One region of the Phosphitispora fastidiosa genome, then DNA from elsewhere that is predicted to be linked to it. Evidence: riboswitches for the same ligand, from Rfam matches in the RefSeq annotation. Region 1 holds a riboswitch; each other region holds the start of a gene.
What was found. Region 1 has a riboswitch for cyclic di-GMP ahead of Ga0451573_RS02820 (transglutaminase-like domain-containing protein). Riboswitches for the same ligand answer to the same signal wherever they lie in the genome.
Positions count from the first base shown of each region.

Region 2: linked by a shared signal. The riboswitch ahead of Ga0451573_RS15625 (Flp family type IVb pilin) and the one ahead of Ga0451573_RS02820 (transglutaminase-like domain-containing protein) in region 1 are both predicted to bind cyclic di-GMP.
Region 3: linked by a shared signal. The riboswitch ahead of Ga0451573_RS16295 (hypothetical protein) and the one ahead of Ga0451573_RS02820 (transglutaminase-like domain-containing protein) in region 1 are both predicted to bind cyclic di-GMP.
Region 4: linked by a shared signal. The riboswitch ahead of Ga0451573_RS00135 (aspartyl-phosphate phosphatase Spo0E family protein) and the one ahead of Ga0451573_RS02820 (transglutaminase-like domain-containing protein) in region 1 are both predicted to bind cyclic di-GMP.

Region 1 covers NZ_JAHHUL010000002.1:90,482-95,355, reverse strand. Annotated here, with positions in the region: gene galU (UTP--glucose-1-phosphate uridylyltransferase GalU) at 1-397, shown strand, start outside; cyclic di-GMP riboswitch class I at 515-594, shown strand; cyclic di-GMP riboswitch class I at 731-809, shown strand; gene Ga0451573_RS02820 (transglutaminase-like domain-containing protein) at 823-1,680, shown strand; cyclic di-GMP riboswitch class I at 1,868-1,950, shown strand; gene Ga0451573_RS02815 (DUF4912 domain-containing protein) at 2,307-2,834, shown strand; gene Ga0451573_RS02810 (1,4-alpha-glucan branching protein domain-containing protein) at 2,836-4,874, shown strand, end outside.
Region 2 covers NZ_JAHHUL010000019.1:81,637-86,510, reverse strand. Annotated here, with positions in the region: gene Ga0451573_RS15640 (pilus assembly protein TadG-related protein) at 1-823, opposite strand, end outside; gene Ga0451573_RS15635 (TadE/TadG family type IV pilus assembly protein) at 828-1,244, opposite strand; gene Ga0451573_RS15630 (A24 family peptidase) at 1,250-1,780, opposite strand; gene Ga0451573_RS15625 (Flp family type IVb pilin) at 1,986-2,168, opposite strand; cyclic di-GMP riboswitch class I at 2,282-2,366, opposite strand; gene Ga0451573_RS15620 (glycosyltransferase family protein) at 2,385-2,909, opposite strand; cyclic di-GMP riboswitch class I at 3,103-3,188, opposite strand; gene Ga0451573_RS15615 (response regulator) at 3,349-4,041, opposite strand; gene Ga0451573_RS15610 (sensor histidine kinase) at 4,053-4,874, opposite strand, start outside.
Region 3 covers NZ_JAHHUL010000021.1:51,643-56,516, reverse strand. Annotated here, with positions in the region: gene Ga0451573_RS16310 (EAL and HDOD domain-containing protein) at 41-1,258, shown strand; gene Ga0451573_RS16305 (DUF2726 domain-containing protein) at 1,285-1,803, shown strand; gene Ga0451573_RS16300 (hypothetical protein) at 1,816-2,031, opposite strand; cyclic di-GMP riboswitch class I at 2,215-2,301, shown strand; gene Ga0451573_RS16295 (hypothetical protein) at 2,448-2,861, shown strand; gene Ga0451573_RS16290 (hypothetical protein) at 2,834-3,151, opposite strand; gene Ga0451573_RS16285 (hypothetical protein) at 3,305-3,520, opposite strand; gene Ga0451573_RS16280 (stalk domain-containing protein) at 3,793-4,851, shown strand.
Region 4 covers NZ_JAHHUL010000001.1:20,094-24,967, forward strand. Annotated here, with positions in the region: gene Ga0451573_RS00120 (hypothetical protein) at 1-258, shown strand, start outside; gene Ga0451573_RS00125 (AAA family ATPase) at 339-1,205, shown strand; gene Ga0451573_RS00130 (VWA domain-containing protein) at 1,222-2,640, shown strand; cyclic di-GMP riboswitch class I at 2,737-2,822, shown strand; gene Ga0451573_RS00135 (aspartyl-phosphate phosphatase Spo0E family protein) at 2,915-3,073, shown strand; gene Ga0451573_RS00140 (FeoA family protein) at 3,268-3,489, shown strand; gene feoB (ferrous iron transport protein B) at 3,525-4,874, shown strand, end outside.

The DNA of each region.
Region 1 (4,874 bases):
TGTTGACCCCGAAGGGGATGACAGCATACAGACAGTGAAAGTACACAGCCTGGTGGAAAAGCCTGCTGTTGAGGTTTCGCCGTCCAACATTGCGGTACTTGGCCGGTACATAATAGAACCTGAGATCTTTGAACTCCTGGAAAACACTACTCCTGGAGCAGGTGGTGAGATTCAGCTTACAGATGCCCTCAAGGTTCTGGCAGGACAAAAGCCGATGTATGCCCATGTATTTCAAGGAAAGCGCTATGATGTGGGTGATAAAATGGGTTTTCTGAAAGCAACTGTTGAATTCGCCCTGGCCCGCACTGACTTGGGAGGGCCGTTTGCGGCATACCTGAAGGAACTGGTGGGGGGTAGTGATTTCATGAAGGAGATTGCTGTTGGAAATGGGGAGTAGCTGCTGTAATGCTGCATTTCAACAAAATCTGACAAAGATTTGACAAAATTAAACAAAAACTCTTGCGCTATTTAAAATACAGGTGTATAATAAAAATGAAAATAATTTAACAACTCATTCTGATAATGGCAAACCCATCGAGAGGTGGGGACGCAAAGCCACGGGTCTGGGTAACTCCAGATAGCCGGGTTACCGGGGAGTTATATTTAGGCAGTGTTTATTTCATGGCCTGTTTCCGGAACCCGGAGACAGGCTTAATTGTTTACCAAAGTGAATACTCACCAAAACTATATTGGGAAATGAAGAGTTTTTCCAGATTGGAAACACTGTCACTCCCGATAAAGGCAAACCCATCGAGAGGTGGGGACGCAAAGCCACGGGTCTGGATATTCCAGATAGCCGGGTTACCGAAGGAGGTTTTGGCCGTGAAAGATTTCAGGCTGCTTAGAAGGATTCTGATAATCTCAACTGCTATTATTCTTATCACTACATTTGCTCCGACAGCATTTGCCGGGGAGGCAAACATCAGATGGTTTTCCCCTTACACCGAAGGTAATTCGGTGACACTGGCTAGTAACAGCTTTGATACCTGGTTCGGTTTCCAGGGTACTGTTACCGAAAAATATACAGGAATAATTGTCAGGACTGTTCTGGGTGATGACCAGACCTACTACTATTACCCTAAAGTTGGCAATACGGTTGCCGGGGCTGTATACCTGAGATTTGGACAAGGCACATACCGGGTGGATTTCAACCTGGTAAAACCGGGTCAGGCCGGTACGATTGCGTATGATTCGCTGGCCAGAGCACAGATTGAGAACACTGACAACGGTGATAAGAGATATCTGCTCCCTTCATGGGGGATTGAAAGCAATAACCCAGTAATAACCAATAAAGCGCGGCAGATAGTAGGACAAGCCGGGGATGACTACAGCAGGACCAAAGCCATTTTCCAGTGGGTCAGCAAAAACATGGTTTATGACATGGACAAGTTTCGCCGCGGTGAATTTTATGATAATGACGGCGCTGTGAAGGCTCTACAGACCCAAAAAGGGCTGTGCCGGGACTACGCAAACCTGGTTACCGCAATGTGCCGGGCCGAAGGGATTGAAGCCAGGACCGTAATCGGAGAGGCCGGGACCGGGGGAACCTGGTACGGGCACGCCTGGAACGAGGTCCGGATTGGCGATAGATGGGTCACCATGGATACAGTCTGGAAGGTATTTGACCAGGATGCAGGGATTTTTGGAACCACCCATAAGAAAACCCAGGAAGTCTATTAAACATTCCTCGAACCTCCTTTTTTCTGAAGCGACCGCACACGATGCGGTCTTTTTTTTGTGTCTTGATCAAAGAGAGGTTAAACACATAGCAAATTAAAACAATTATACTTGAAATATTTGTTAAGAAAGTATATAATTAATTAATAAAAGTTTCAGGTTACTTACTTCAACTAAGTAAATATCATTATTCAGATAAAGGCAAACCCATTGAGAGGTGGGGGCGCAAAACCACGGGTCTGGGATAATATCCCTGACAGCCGGGTTACCGGAGAATAGCAGCGTGGTGATTTTGGACGGCAATGTGAGCCTGTTCCCGTTAACCCGGGGACAGGCTTGTATTTTTGTTATTTTACAGGCATTTTTTACGCGCATTTTCTGCTTGTATTTTTGCAGGATTTCACCAACTGATGAACATGTGTTTACTTTTTTTACAGGTCTATATCTGCAAATGTCCTTAATTTGACAATATAACAGCAAAAAAAATACAAGGGAAATAAAGGCTTTTTGAGAATACAGTTACAATGAATGATTTTTTAGGTTTGTGAAATTTCTGACAGGTGTAGTTCTTTTTAAAGAAGGTCCGCATATAATGACCATGTATTTATTTTGGGGGAGGAGAGGCTTAGATGAGTGTTACCGTGCCTGAATACGGGTTTCCGGCCAGTTACAATGAAAATTCTGTCATGCTTCTCGTAAGAGATCCACACTGTATTTTTACCTACTGGGAGATTTCCAATGAGCAGATGGACTTGGTAGCCGGGGAATTTGGACGACCCTGGGGGGAAATACAACTTACGCTGCGTGTTTACGACTTGACCGGGCTTGGTGAGGACAGGAATAAAGCCCATGGCAGTTATGACCTCAACGTACATTCCTTGGCAAATAATTATTATATTACTGATGTCAAGGCAAACCATTCTTATTGTGCTGACCTGGGTGTTTTTTCTCCTGACGGCAGGTTTGTCTGCCTGCTCAGGTCTGATGTTATCCAGACACCGCGGGACAGCCTGGCTGACGGCTCGGGACTCGTCATGGCGGATCTGCTGGACCGGTTGTCCGGGAAGAAACCTGCGGAATGGCCGACAGAACAGGAAACCTTCAGCAGTGACGGCGTTTATATCAATTCCAATAATAATGACAGTGAGGAGGATTAAGATGCTAAGAGGCTATCTTGCGCTTGTTTTACATGCACACCTGCCTTACATACGGCATCCTGAAAAAGAGAATTACCTCGAAGAAAAGTGGTTCTTTGAGGCCCTTACCGAAACCTATATACCGTTGATTAAGATTTTTGATGGTTTGTTGGATGATGGCGTGGATTTCAGGGTTACAGTATCCTTGTCCCCGCCATTGATTTCGATGATGGCAGATGACTTGCTGCGGAAGCGCTACCTTATGCACCTCAATCAACTTATTGAACTGGCCGGCAGAGAGACTGAACGGACTGCGGGGAGTGAATTTGAGGACACGGCTCATATGTACCTGGAGAGGTTCCGGGAAATCAGGGATATTTTTGTGAACAGGTATGGAACTAACCTGCTTCAGGCTTTCAGAAAATTCCGGGAAAAGGACTGTGTTGAACTTATCACAAGCTGTGCCACCCACGGTTTTCTTCCTCTAATGAAGAGAAAAGAGAGCATCAGGGCACAGGTTGCTGTGGCTGTGGACCTGTTTACCAGACATTTTGGCAGCCCGCCCAGAGGTATCTGGCTGCCTGAGTGCGGGTATACCCCTGGGATAGATGAAATCCTCAAGGCTTATGGGATCCAGTTTTTTTTCACAGATACCCATGGGATTATGTTTGCAACTCCGAGTCCGGTGCACGGTATATATGCGCCGCTTTACACACCCGGAGGTGTTGCTGCTTTCGGGCGTGACCCGGAAACTTCCAAGCAGGTTTGGGATATGAACCAGGGTTATCCGGGTGATTATTGGTATCGTGAGTTTTACCGGGATATCGGTTATGATCTGGACATCGACTATGTCGGGCCATATGTGGGGGAGAACAACCTGCGTATAGATACCGGCATCAAGTATTACCGCATCACCGGGAAGACGGACCAAAAGGAGGTCTATAACCCTGCAGCTGCGGCGGACAGGGCGGCAGAGCACGCCGCCAACTTTATGTTTAACAGGGAAAAACAGATGCAGCACCTGGCCTCCCGGATGGACCGGCTGCCGATTGTTGTTTCAACTTATGACGCTGAGCTATTTGGCCACTGGTGGTATGAAGGGCCTGACTGGATTGATTTCCTGCTGCGGAAGCTGCATTATGATCAGGACACAGTAAAAACAATTACCCCCTGGGAATACCTGAACCTCTACCCGACAAATCAGGTGGCTTCACTACCTATGGCCAGTTGGGGCCATAAGGGATACAACGAAGTGTGGCTTTCACCTCCCAATGACTGGATCTATCGGCACCTGCACAAAGCCGAGACCCGCATGACAGAGACAGCCCAGGCTAATCCGGGTGCAGAAGGACTCAGAAAACGGGCGTTAAACCAGATGGCCAGGGAACTGCTCTTGGCCCAGAGCTCGGATTGGGCCTTTATAATGAAAATGAAGACGGCAGTAGGGTATGCCGAGAAGAGGACCAAGGACCACATTGCCAGGTTCAGCCGCCTCTATTGGGCTCTTACCAACGATGATCTCAATGAAAATGAAATTTCAGTTTTGGAGCATGCCGACAACATATTTCCGGACATCGACTACCGGGCTTACCAGCCTGATACTCCGACAGTGGTGTCACTCACCAGGCGCGGTCAGGGAACTGTACGTAAGAACAGGAAAATTCTAATGCTGTCCTGGGAATTCCCGCCAAAGACAGTTGGCGGTCTGGCCAGACATGTTTATGATCTCTCAAGGGCGCTGGCTGCCCAGGGGGAGGAAATACATTTGATAACGTGTTATGTTCCGGGAGCCACTGATTATGAGAGGGTTGATGGGGTGCATGTCTACAGGGTCCAGCCCCGGCAGTGCGATTCCGGGAATTTCCTGAGGTGGGTTGAGTGCCTCAATACTGCCATGGTGGAACGGGCTCATGGGTTGGTCAGGGAACACGGCTTTGACCTCATTCATGCCCATGACTGGCTGGTGGCGCAGTCAGCAAAGGATCTGAAGGACAGATACCAGATTCCCCTGGTTTCCACAATCCATGCCACCGAATACGGGAGGAATCGGGGTATTCATAA
Region 2 (4,874 bases), on a different contig from region 1:
CGTTTTCCAGCCCGTGCCCGACAACCTTCTCCAGGAAAACACTGGCAAAACCAACAATCTGGACACCTTCATTGGGAAGGACGCCAAGGTTACGATAAACAGGAATTAATACTATCCGTGGGCTGTCCGGATTGTAATCACTCCAAGATTCAATGATTTGGTCAATTCGCGTCTGAATACCTTCAATAGTAGGCCCGGTGGCATTTCCGGGAGCTTTCCCTACAATATCATTAATAGCCACCAAACCATCATAACCATTTAGAGCTGCCTCCTTATAGTCATCTTTTCCTGATTGACCCGGATATTCCATAATTCCTGTCCATCCTGTGCTTGGATTACCGACCTTAATAATATATTGGTGTCCATGTTCCAGAGGAAGCAAGCTTTCATCGATCCCAAGGGGAATCAGCCCACTTATTTTTGACACAGGAGAAATTTGGGCAGCGGCTGCTCCATCTACATTGGCCCTATCTAAACCTAACACTTTTGCAAAATGAAGTTGTACAGGTTTTTGTATCTTTACCGTAATTTCCCTGTTGTTGGGCGAAAAAGCAATAACAAGATTGTCAGGCTCATTAGCATTAATACTGTTTTTTTGAAGATACTCTGACACCCGGGCCGCAGCCTTTACAGTATCAGGCAGTTCCTGGGCACCCGCCAAAGCAGCGGCATCAGCTCCACGGGCCACCCTGGTGAATTCCAGATAAAGGAGCCCTCCATCAACCGCCAGCGCTACAAACCCCAGCAGCACTGTGAATATTATCGCAGAAATAACGACAACATTTCCATTTTCCCCGGTTATCATCCTTCTGAACATATCCATACCGTCACCCCTCCACTCGCATAGTTGTCTGGGAGGTAACAACAAAAGGGTCTCCTATAATCGGTCCAATTATTGGAGCAATTATATCCACTGGATATGACACAGTAACCTTAACGGCACTACCCCGTGGTCTTCCACTCAAGGTGGCCGGGGGATCAATTGCTATGCCCATGGAAGCAGTATCAAACTGATCAGCATTAGTACCGCTTTCCACAGCATTAACAATTTCCGTATCGGTTCCCCCTACAGCGCCTTCTCTGGCTCCTTCACGTGATAGATTTGTTACTATCATGTAGGTATTCAATATACGACCAAACTCTACAATACCAAAAATCAACATAAGAAGAATTGGCAGTACCAAAGCCATTTCTACAACGGCCTGGCCCCGCTGATTTCTACGAAAATCATGGAACCATAACATTTTCATCACCCCACCAGGTACGCTGCCAACGTACCAATTCCAATTGCTAAGCCGTATGGCAGGGATTCGTGGAATTCGGCTTTATCCAGGTTTTTCAGGGTATTCACTTTAAAAACACTGGTAACTAAGACTAAAAAACTTGTTCCGATACGTTTTAGTGTTGCAAACAACCTTTTCTGCTTAATCAATACACAGACAGCCAGAACCCCCCCTGCAATCCCGGTAGCCAAAAACGCCTTGCATACAAATACTGTTCCTTTCATTGCCCCTATGGCACCAAGCAGCTTTACATCCCCTGCCCCAAACCCGCCGAGCACAAAGGGAATAAAAAGCAAAGCCATACCTGCTCCCAGGCCCTTCAGGCTGAATAGGACACCACTGCTACCGTCATTCAGTAAATTAAGCAACAGCCCGGCAAGCACCCCGGACAATATTACTACATTGTAAATTTTTCGTTCCTTTAGGTCCGTGTAAACAGATATTATTACAATAGCTGCTACAGCAATATCTATCAGGTTGGTAACCTGAACTGTCAATGGCATCAACCCTTTTCGAAAACAGGCCCTACTTGCTGAAAAAGTAGGGCCTGTCATTTTTAATACACGTAACCATATCTTCTTTATGACCACTCCATCCCGGCAGCGGTACCATAGTAATATTTCACTTTGGGCCCATACCTTTACGTCACCGTTGAATAGAGGATGGGGCAGTGGATTGTCCACCGCCCCGGTACAAATTATCTTAAGGAGTCGGTGCAGTTCCGTTCAGGCCATCACTGATTGCTGTAAATTTTTCTATCAGAGTGTCGCCCATGGTAATTAAAACAGCGATAACACCAATTACAATTAGCGCCAAAATCAGTCCGTACTCGGTCATGCCTTGGCCTCTTTCTTCACTCCACAATCTTTTAACCATTGATAACATAATTATTACCTCCCTCAATTTTTTTTGATTTATTCCGTCCTTGTTTTAACCAAAACATAAAACCCTTCTCCACACTGCCTGTAGAGAAGGGTTGCTTTTTATACACTCCCCCCTTTGGCAGCCTGGCGATCATAGTGTTACCACCTTAGACCCATGGCTTTGCGCCGCCGTCTTTCAACGGCTTTGCCTTTTTCACTGAAGGTATCATTTTCAGTTTTATTTTAACACATTTCTACTAACTGTACATCGACCCTGGGTCTTATTTTTATATAGGACCGTGGTCCTATATAAACTCATTTTAGTACCCCCCAGTATCGACTCAACCGTTCTGATAATCAAACTGTAGTTTACCGAACTCGTCAAATTAAAACAATAAACAATATCACTGTGACACAAATCCATTACCTTTTTGGGGACACCTTTTTCTTCCCCACAGCAGGCAAAAAACCTTAGACCCGGGTAGTCCCTTGCCAGCCGTTCCAGAATCAGGCCGGTCTTATCGGCAGACCCAAAATCAAAAACCACAACCTCAATTGGAATAAGATAGCCGTATGCAAAAATTTCACGTACCAGGCCTTCGATAATGCCTTCCTGATTCCTCACCATCAATACCAAACTTGTCTTTTGAAAACCTTTACTGTTCCCTGACTTCTTGCACATCACCACCGTCCGTGTATAAATTGTGAAACAATATATAACAATTAACAGTACGGTTGCCCCAATTAACCAGCCAAGGTGCATTGTTTTCACCTCTCATAAGATTATTCCTCACACCATCTTATGAAAGAAAGGTCTCAGCCGCTAATCAGATAAGTGATAAACAGGGGCGTCCCCCTTTATTATTTTGGGAACCGAACTATTAAAGGCAGTGGAAAGAACAAAAACCTTTCTCCAAACTGCAGTCAAGAGAAAGGTATAGTTACCCCGGCTCTTTTTCGGCAGCTTGGCAGTCATAGTGTCAGACACCTTAGACCCATAGCTTTGCGTCACCGTCTTTCGGCGGTTTTGCTATTATCGACAGAGATGCTATATTAAATTCACACAACTAATTTATTTTATAATACTATATTTTACCAAACTTGTCCACACTTTTTTCTAATTTTTTCTTAGAAAATAATTTTCCTTCACTATAAATTTTTTTCACTATAAATTTATTTCACCCTGTTATTGCATTTGCCGCCTAAAGACTGACTAGCTTCAATTTAACTGCAGATATTACCGCCTGGGTCCTGTCTTCTACGTTCAGTTTCCTGAAGATGCTCGTAATATGATTTTTCACCGTTTTCTCACTGATAAAAAGGTGGCTGGCAATATCCTTGTTATGTACGCCGCTGGCAATGTATTTCAATATCTGCACCTCTCTCGCAGTAAGGCTGACATCCAGGCTGCCCCCCGGACACCGTGAAGCAAGGCCGCATGGCCCATAGTTCCGCTCTGCTTCACTGCTTTCCTGGCCCAGTTCCCTGCAGAGCATTGCCGTAATCCCCGGGTGGACCACCATCTCCCCTTTATACACTGCCTTAATGGTTGAGGCCAGGGCATCTGGATCAACATCCTTGAGTATATAGCCACTGACCCCCGCCCGGATAACCTCAACTACCTTTTGCTCGCTGTCTTCAACAGTAAGCGCAACCACCTTGATATCGGGGAACCTTTGTTTAATTTGCTTTGTAGCTTCAAGACCATCCATCCTAGGCATGTTAATATCCATGATGATAATGTGAGGGCTTAATTGTGCAGCTTTTTCGATGACCTCTTCTCCATCAGCCGCTTCACCGACAACATCAAGTGACGGGTCAAGCCTTATAACCTTGACAAGCCCCTGGCGGATTAGCGGATGGTCATCAGCAATCAGAACCCTGACCCGGTCCATATAACCTCCTCCTACCTGGCTACCGGAACTACAAAATAGACCTTTGTTCCCTTACCCAGTTTAGTCTCAAGCTTCATCTCCCCACCAAGAAGGTCGGTTCGCTCTCTCATACTAACCAGTCCAAAATTGTTTCCGGTCTGATTGGCGTGGTAATCATTCAGGTCAAAACCTATCCCGTTATCCTCAACAAATGCTCTCACCAGTTCATTATCCAATTCCACAACAACCTTCACTTTTGAGGCGTGGGCATGTTTTACAACATTGTTTAGGGCCTCCTGAATCAGGCGGAACAGGGCAATTTCCAAAACAGGTTCCAGCCTGGCCTCTTTCCCAAAAAAATTCATCTCTATATCTATATCGTTTTTTTCGCGAAAATCTTCAATATATCTTTTCAGAGCCGGAATCACACCCAAATCATCAAGAGCCATCGGGCGCAGGTCAAAAATGATTTTCCGCATATCCTGAAGGTTACTGCGCACAATACCCTTCAGCTCCTGCAACTCCTGGCTCACTTTGGCCGGCTCAACTTCCATCAGTTTTTCACAAAATTCCATCCGGAGGACAACATTCGCCATAGACTGAGCCGGACCGTCATGAATTTCCCTGGCAACCCGCTTGCGTTCCTCTTCCTGGGCCTTTACTATCTGCAGACCCATCTGCTGACGCTGCTGCAGGCTTTCCAGCTTAATATTTATATCTCTCAGGTTCCCCCCGATGAAATCCATGACAACGCCAACCTGTGAAACCATATTTTCAGCCTTTTCTGCCGTTTGCTGGAGATTTTGCCTGCTGGTTTCAAAGTCCTCCTTTTTGTGCAGCAGTTGGTCCCTCCG
Region 3 (4,874 bases), on a different contig from region 1:
ATAAGAATATGGCAAGAAAAGCATCCAGGAGGGGAAAACTATGGATGTATTCGTAGCCCGGCAGCCGATATTTAATAGGCAGCAGCAGGTATTTGCCTATGAACTTCTATATCGCATGGGAACAGACAACTTTTATAACGATCCCGATGGAGACCATGCGACCTCAGAGGTTATCGCCAACAGTTTCCTGCTTTTTGGGTTGGAGTCACTTACAGGTGGTAAGAGGGCATTTATCAATTTTACCGAGAACCTGCTGAAAAATGAGGTCGCCGCGAATCTGCCCAACAACCTGATAGCTGTTGAGATTTTGGAACACGTCAGGAGAAACAAAGAGATTGTGGCGGCATGCAAAAGGCTTAAAGAACTGGGATACATGCTGGTTCTGGACGATTTTGTGTGTGATTCCATTTATGAACCACTTATGGATATTGTGGATATTATTAAGATTGATTTTCTGGGGACCCCGCCTCAGGAACGGAAGAACCTGATACGTAAGTGCGGGGACAGAAAGGTGGAATTTCTGGCGGAAAAAGTTGAAACCATCAGGGATTTTGAACAGGCTTTGGAAATTGGATTTACATATTTTCAGGGGTACTTTTTCAGCAAACCGGTAATCATATCCGGGAAGGATATCCCAGCCAACAAGATGAACTATCTTCAACTGCTGCAGGAGATTAACAGGCCGGACCTGGATTTTGACAGAATAGACAATATTATGAGACGTGACGTTTCCTTGTCCTATAAGCTGCTCAGGTACATTAATTCAGCCGCCTTTGGTTTCAGAAGTAAAATAACTTCGATTAAGCATGCTCTGGTGATGCTTGGGATACGGGAAATTAAAAAATGGCTGTCATTAATTGCATTAAAAGGCATGGTCGAAGATAAACCTAATGAAATACTGACCAGTTCAATTATCAGGGCTCGGTTTGGCGAATTGATCGGACAGAAATGCGGTTTAGCGGACCGGAGTTCGGATATGTTTCTGGTTGGCATGTTCTCCATGATTGATGCCCTTATTGGCAGGCCGATGGCAAAAATTTTAGCTGAACTTCCGGTCTCTGACGATATTAAAAAAGCCTTGTTGGGTGAACAGCATCGCTACAGGGAGATTTTTGAACTGACTGTATCATATGAAAAGGGTGACTGGGAGAGGTTTTCTTATTTTGCATCCCGGATAGACCTGGATGAAAAAGAGATCCCCCGATTTTATATGATGTCTCTGGAATGGGCTAATGGTTTTAATCAAATAGGAATTTAAATTTTATTATTATTAGGAGGGACTGTATGGCAGGGTATGTTTTACTGCTGGTGGTACTGGCAGCAACAGTTTATCTGGTCAAAATTAATAACCGGGCGAATACTATAGCCCAGGAAGGGAATACAGATGAAGATGTTTATGAAATACGTGACAGCCTGTTAAGTGATGTGGAAAGGGATGCTTACATTAAACTAAAGAACATATCAGCCAGGTATCAATGCACTGTATTTCCCCGGGTCGGGCTTCCCAGTCTGGTGGAGATACCAAGGGGTACCGATAACTGGTTGAGCTTCTGGAACCGGATTAATTACAGGTATGTCGACTTCGCAGTCTGTAAGGCAGACAGCTTGGAGCCGCTGGCAGTAATTCAGCTGGATGATTCCGCTCAAAAGGATGCCAAAATTGAAAAAGATGATTTTGTTGAAAAGGTGCTGAAGCAGGTCGGACTGATCGTCCTCAGTATTGACGTTTCCGGATTAGGGGAAGACGAATTAGCTGCTAAATTAGAACCGCTGCTAAATTCTAAGGGAAAAGAGGGGGGTTGAACCCCCTCTTCTTTATTTTCCTGTAAGCATATGAATCTTTGATTTCTCCTTAAATATGTCATGAACTGCCTGGGCGATCATATACCCTACACTTACTGCGCCAATTATTGCATCAGCTGCTGCATTTACGTCCAGATTAAGGTTTTTACCGAAGAATGTATGCAATGTTAGTACTATCAAGGTAAGCAGGGCAACAATGAATTTCTTATAGCCATCGATTTTATTCATATTATTAGCCCCCTTTCAGCCCTTCACTCAACACATTATATTCGCGGCAGTATTCACTTGTTACTTGCTGCATTTTAACCCCTAAAAACCGCATTTTAACCCCTGAAAACCGTATTTTGAGCCGTTTGGCAGGAAAATGAGAATTAATGTTGAAATGAGAATTAAGGAGAAATAAGAAACAAGTTAATATTTTGGCAAACCCAGCGAAAGCCGGGGACGCAAAGCCATGGGTCTAAGGTGATTTTTCACTAGGACTGCCAGGTTGCCGCTCAAGCGAATTACCCCTTTATTCATGGCGAAAAAAGGGGTTGTTATTTTCTTATAGCGGCTCACCGACTTAAAATAGTACGCATTAGCGTAATAAAGATATGGTGAAGTGCTATGCTGACTTAAAGTTAACATAGGGAGGGATATGTATGCATTTTTCGGTAGGAATCTGGGATACCCTGTTTGGGGAAAGGATTCAGCTTGAGATTCCCGACAGTTGTGGGAATACGGTAAGGCGGTCGGTGACAAAAAAGTGGTTTGAGTTGATGAAAAACCAGGAAAGTATACTCAGTCTCTATAAACAGGTCCTCCGTGTTCATATGCTTGATGTTGTTAAGGGATACCGGGTCCTGTACTGGGTTGTCGGTGAAAACATTGATGAAGCAACAGCCAGGATGTTTATGAATCAGGATACGGGGGATATTTATGCAATATATTATTATGAACAGGATGAACCCAAAACTGAAGTGCTAACCAGAAAACGCTGGGATATAGCATACAATAAGATCTATGGGGAATCAGCCGAGGTAGAAAATCAGGTTATCTCGCCTTCCACCTCATAATTAATATAATGGCTCACCGTAAACCTGTTTGCCAGGATATAACTCCTGTTGATCAGAGGTACTTCCCCCACAACCCGGCCATCTTCAGCAAGCACCGGGTATATTGAGAGTTCAATGGGCTTTTTAACTGGTCTGGGGGGCCGGCCTGTTGACATCAGGTGATTGAATAGCCTGATATAACGGTCATCAACAAGGCGGCCGTGACCAAGAAGTTCTCCTTCAGGTGAAATAACCGGATACAATTTTGAGTTCTCCCATTTCAAACAGTTTTTTTTCTGAACAGATGACATGTGATAGCCCCCCAAGGTTTCTATAATCTATCTGTTCGTCAGGCTGGCAATATTTCCTTTACATTGACTGAAAAACAAGAAAACTGACTCCGAAAAAGTTATCTTCGGTGTCAATTTTCTTGTTCAAAGGGGGCACACCCCCGATAACCCGGATTACGGGCTTATTTTTATTGTTTTTCCCTGCCTTCCCTCCAGTTCCCGAGCCTTTTCAGCCGCTTCCATAGGAAGTTTTCCCATTACCACGTGTTCTGCCGCATTATCGAATCTCATCACAATCTTGTCCCCTGGTTCCAGGGCGAGCCTGTCCCTTACTGCCGGCGGAATGTCAATACTGTTATCCTGGTTCACTTGCACAATGTATTCTGGCATCTTCAATCCTCCTCTAAGTTTTCTTTAGAAATATAACCTTAAACATATAATGTAAAATGTGGGCGGTAAATATGCATTCCTGTCAGCATACGCGCCTGGCGGGGAGAACACAGTAATTATTACAAAAACAATACCCAATATTCATAAAAACACAGCAATATCCACAAAAACAATCGCAATATCTTGATAGCATTTATACTTATCAAAATAGTACAATGACTTTAAGTGCAGATTTGTTTTTTCTGTAGAAAACTGTTCGGAAAGGGGGTGTGATGATGAAACAGAGACAGATGTCTCTTTGTACATTACTGGTTTCAGGCATAATGTTATGTAATATGTTCTTTTTCACACCTGTATCAGCGGCTCTTACCTTTCCTATAAAGTATGATCCAATCATCGAGGATCCCTCATTAATAATTGATAATCCTATAATTGATAACCCTATAATTGATAACCCTATAATAATTGACGATTCACTTATCCGTGGGCCTCTAATTGTTGTACCTGCCGCACCATCTGATTTAATAATCGGGGCAACTACTTCCACTGAAATAACCATAGAATGGAGTGACAACTCATCTAATGAAACAGGTTTCACGGTCGAACGGAGGACCGGCAGCAGTAACTGGAGCCAGGTGGGGGAGGTTGGACCAGATGAAACCTATTTTACCAGTGACGAACTTTCTCCTGAGCGGACTTACTACTTCCGGGTTGCAGCATACAACAGTGCCGGCACTTCAGGTTATTCCAACCAAGTATACGGCACTACCGACCAGCCGGCTCCGGTAACAAATATCTATGAGGATAACTCTGAAACAATCATAAATGAAACAGATATAACAAATGAGGCTAATACAACGGTAAATATAAGTGACAGCACAATTACCAACAGCAATATTGCCAGCAACAACCAGGTTAACCAGACAACTACAGTGGCCAACTATAATTCGGCCAGCACGGCTGTCGAGTATGTGAAGATTGTTGTCAATGGTGAGCAGATGAATCCCGGTGATGCCCCGCCATTTATCAATAAGAACAACCGGGTAATGGTCCCGTTCCGGGCCATAGCCGAAAAGTTGGGTGCAGCGGTCCAGTGGGACCCTAGGGAAAGAATTGCCGCTCTCAGCCAGGGGCAGAGAGTTGTCCGGGTTCCTATCGGACAACAGGTTATCGAAGTGGACGGAAACGTGCAGGCAATGGATACCCTGGCTGTTATTAAATCTTCACGTACATATATACCGGTCCGGGCTGTAAGTCAGGCGCTGGGAGCCACTGTGGAATGGGATCAGGCCAACAAAACTGTGATTGTTAAAACGGGTGCCGGGCTGTAAGAAGAAAAAGGGAGATGAAGGTA
Region 4 (4,874 bases), on a different contig from region 1:
TACCTGTCAGGCCGGGTTACAAGAGAAGAGATATCCGACTGGGCATATAATATGATCAATGAACAGGGTGAAACAAGTGATCAATTGGTGAACGAGGTTCTCTTTAATTTGGTCAGCTTTCATGATGTTGGCATGATATTTGAACAGTACCGTCCTAGCCGGGAGAAATTGGAATACTTTATTAACTGGCTTGAAGATGACGGAGAATGCGGCTGGGATCAGTATACTGCTATGTTTGATCCCGGTAAGCTGATGTAGTAGTTACACATCCCACTAACCAAAAGGTTAGTGGTTTATTTTTCTATATAGCTGATTGTTATGAGGAGAGGTGTCGTCAATTGTTTGGGTCGATAGAAGATGTTAAAGAGAGACTGACCAAACAGAATTATCTAATTAATTACAGGGCAGCCACCGCTGTATTTTTAGCAGTTAAGCTGCAAAAACCACTTCTTATCGAAGGCCCTGCAGGTGTTGGGAAAACAGAACTGGCCAAAGCCGCAGCCGGCGCACTGGATACCGGCCTTATCAGGCTCCAGTGCTATGAAGGGTTAGATGAATCAAAGGCGCTTTTTGAATGGAATTACCAGAAACAACTGCTTCGCATCCAGGCAAACCACCTTACCGAAAAGACTTGGGAAGAAACCAAGGCCAATATTTTTTCGGAAGAATTTTTCCTTGCCAGACCGCTGCTGCAGGCGTTAAAGGCAGAAAATACCGTTGTCTTACTGGTTGACGAACTGGACAAGAGTGACGAGGAGTTTGAAAGTTTTCTATTAGAGGCGCTCTCTGATTATCAGGTATCCATTCCGGAGCTGGGTACAGTTAAAGCAAGGTCTATCCCTATTGTTGTATTGACCAGCAACAACTACCGGGAGTTCAGTGATGCCCTGAAAAGACGGTGTATCCATTTATATATTGATTACCCTTCTCTGGAGCGTGAACTGGCTATAGTGAGAATAAAAGTGCCGGAAATAAATGGCATTCTGGCTGAGAAAATCGTGGAATTCGTACAGTCACTGAGGAAGATGGTCCTCAAAAAGTCTCCCAGCATTTCCGAAACCCTTGACTGGGCACGGACCTTGGTCTTGCTGGGGGCGGACTCTTTAAATGAGGAACTTGTTATGAATACAGTCAATATTCTTTTGAAATACCAGCAGGATATTAAAAAGGTTGAAGAACGAATAAGCGGTCTTCTGCCGGAATAAAGCCGGGTGAAACAAATTGGATAAAGCTATTCTTCAGTTTGCCGTACTCCTGAGAAAGGCCGGGATAAGGGTCTCGCATGCAGAGGTTACCGAAGCCTTGAAGGCAATTACCCTAACCGGAATTGACAGGGTTAATTTTTTTAATGCCATTTCGGCAACAATGATAAAAGTGCAGACAGATATGCGCATATTTGAAAAGATATTTGAATATTACTTCAACCCTGAATTTATGAGTGCCCGCCATGATAACTGCAGCAGGTTTGGCCCGTTGGTTCCAGCTAATCCGAAAACCACCTGTCAGGGAAACGACATTGTTCCGGGAATGAGCAAAGGGAGAACCACCGGATTTGGACAGGGCAGGGGACTGGCTTCCGCGGCAGTTGATAACTTCATCCAGGTCATTCAGGCAGGTGTCCCTGAAGAAATGTCCGCATTGGTTAAAAAGGGGGTTGCAGGCCTCGGCAGGCTGGAAGAAGACGACCTGGAGGACATGAAAAATGCCATCAGACAGGTTAAAGTATTTCTGGAATGGAACATGGGCATATATAAACTGGAAAATACAGCGAGTGAACTGGATGAAAAAACCTGGTTGGTTTGGCAGGAACGCTTAAAAAACCTTGAAGATATGCTTTACCTGGAGCTGGAAAAAAAATTAATCATTGAACTTGGCTCAGATGCGCTGGAAACAGTTTTAATCAGAGAAAATATTAATCAGCTGGATTTTTACAGACTTTCTTCCCAACAGACAGCAGAAATAAGAAAAAAAATAAGTAAAATAGCGCATAAATTAGCCTCAAGAGTGTCGTTTCGACAAAAACGGTCAAAAAGGGGACGGATTGACCTGGCCGGGACTATCAGAAGATCAATGTCATATGGAGGTGTACCAATAAAGCCTGCCTATCGCGACCACTATCCTACAAGGCCGGAATTTGTTGTCCTCTTTGACCTGTCAGGTTCAGTGAAAATATTCAGTGAGTTTATCCTCCAGCTTGTCTATTCCATTCAGAGCAGGTATCTTCATGTGAGGTCATTTGTTTTTGTGGATACTCCTGACGAAGTAACCGGATATTTTCAGAACAGAGAAATTGAAGATGGGATTAAAGACATCTATAATCTGGCCAGATTCTCCAAAACAGCATTCTCTGATTATGGCCAGATGTTTATTGATTTTAATGAGAAGTATCTTGAGATTCTTAATAAAAAGACTACTCTGGTTATTATCGGGGATGCCCGCAACAATTATCACAGGGATCATGCAGACTGCTTCCGGAATATGTGTCAGGAAGTCAGAAAAACTATCTGGCTGAACCCGGAACCTGTTGAAAGCTGGGACAAGGAAGACAGCCTGATATCACTTTACGGAGGATTGTGTGACCAGGTATTCGAATGCCGGAATTTGGAGCAATTAGACAGGGTAGCCAGAAAAATTATATAATGTGAAATATTTTTCGAGTCTATCGACACATTACGACACAACAATTGGAAATCTTCTGGTATAATTTTATATGTAAAGCGATAAAATTTAATATGAGTATCGAAATGGCAAAACCAGTGAAAACTGGGGGCGCAAAACTGCGGGTCTAAAGCTACAAAAGCTATGACAGCCGGGTTACCGAAGTGCTGCTTCACCTTTGGTCCGGTATCTGATGATCGATACCGGTTAATTTATGTTTTGATAGGTGGCGGCAAAGGGGAAGGAGGAGTCCTTAGTGGATCTTGTGCAGGAGATCGAAAAAATGCAGCGGGAACTCAATACCTTGGCGGAAGAAAAAAACAACATTTTAAGTGACCCCGAAATTTATCAGCAGAGTTGCATTATTGACAATATGATCGTGCAATTCATGAAACTTGGTGATTCCAAGGGATAGGCCAATCAGGCCTATTTTTTTTTGCAAAATCAACAGAAGTTTTATTATAAACATATTGACTATTAGCTAATCATAATCTATACTTGGAAATGAGAATACTTCTCAGTGGAAAATACTTCTCAGTGAAAAATGCTTCTCAGTAAAAAGTAATTATCAGTAGAAAACATCATATTAAAAAATGGGGGGAACGGAGTATGAACCTGGATAAATGTAAAAAGGGACATAAGGTAAGAATTACCGGTATCGGCAATAGTGATATCAGAGCACAGGCAATCAGGTTCGGGATTTCTGAAGGGGAGATCGTTTGTTGTGCTGAAGTTGTGCCTGCAGGTCCGGTTGTGGTGCAGAAGAACAACCAGGAAATTGCCATCGGCAGGAGGCTGGCACGACAGATTGCAGTGGAACTTATCAGTTGACATATTATGTGACAGCAAAGGAGATTTGAAATATTATGCATTGTCATGATAGCGGTGTTAAAATTAATATTCCGCCAGATTCAAGAAAAATCGTTTTAGCCGGTAATCCCAATGTTGGTAAATCAGTATTTTTCAATGCTCTGACAGGATTATATGTTGATGTATCCAACTACCCTGGCACAACTCTTGAGATTTCCCACGGAAGATACGGAAATGATGTTATCATTGACACTCCTGGAGTTTATGGCATCTCATCATTTAATGATGAGGAAAGAATTGCCCGGGATATTATCCTTGAGGCTGATGTTGTAATCGATATCGTAGATGCAGTCCACCTGGAACGGGATCTTTTCCTGACCCAACAGATAATAGATACAGGTGTCCCAGTGGTAGTTGCCCTGAATATGCTTGACGAAGCAGAGAAACAGGGAAGAAAGATTGATACTGATCTTTTGGAAGACCTGCTGGGTGTTCCCGTTATCCAAACCGTAGCTGTAAAGCAAATGGGCATGGATGAGCTCAAAGGGAAAATATGCAGCGCCCGCTCAGGCCATATTGACATCGGGCTTCATAGCAAGTTACATGAACTCCATGACCGGGTTGCCAACCAGGGAGAGGCTCTTCTGATACTGGAGGGAGATTCCGTAGTAGCAGAACGGCATGGAATTGCCCCGGGTTCTGAAAGGGAGGAAATTTACCTTAACAGAAGGGCCAGGGTAAATGATATAGTGGGACATGTTGTCTCAGAAGGCTGCAATAATTCGGGAATTGGTACAATCTTGGGCAGAATGATGATTAAGCCTGTTACCGGAATACCGATTCTGGCATTTTGTCTGTATTTAATGTATAAATTTATTGGTGTTTTTATTGCCGGTGATATTGTCGGCTTTACCGAAGAAACCCTGATGCAGGGTAAATACGAACCTTTTATCAGATCCTTGGTTGGACAGTATTTCAATGAAAGTTCTGTACTGGGTACAATTCTTATTGGTGAATTTGGTGTTTTGACAATGACCGTAACATATATACTCGGACTCCTGTTACCCCTTGTTTTTGGATTTTATCTGGTACTTTCTGCATTTGAAGATTCCGGTTACCTTCCCAGAATAGCTGCCCTTACAGACCGGGCTCTATCTGGAATCGGATTGAACGGGCGGGCTGTAATTCCCATCATTCTCGGTTTTGGATGTGTTACCCTGGCTACTATTGTAACCAGAGTTCTGGGTTCGGAAAGAGAGCGGCGGATTGCTGTGTTTCTGCTGGCGCTGGCTATCCCGTGTTCAGCTCAGCTAGCAGTTATTGCGGGTTTGATTAGTTCCTTAGACGGGGTGTTGGTTGCCCTCTATGTTATTTCCATCCTGACTGTGCTTATTGTTACAGGTACA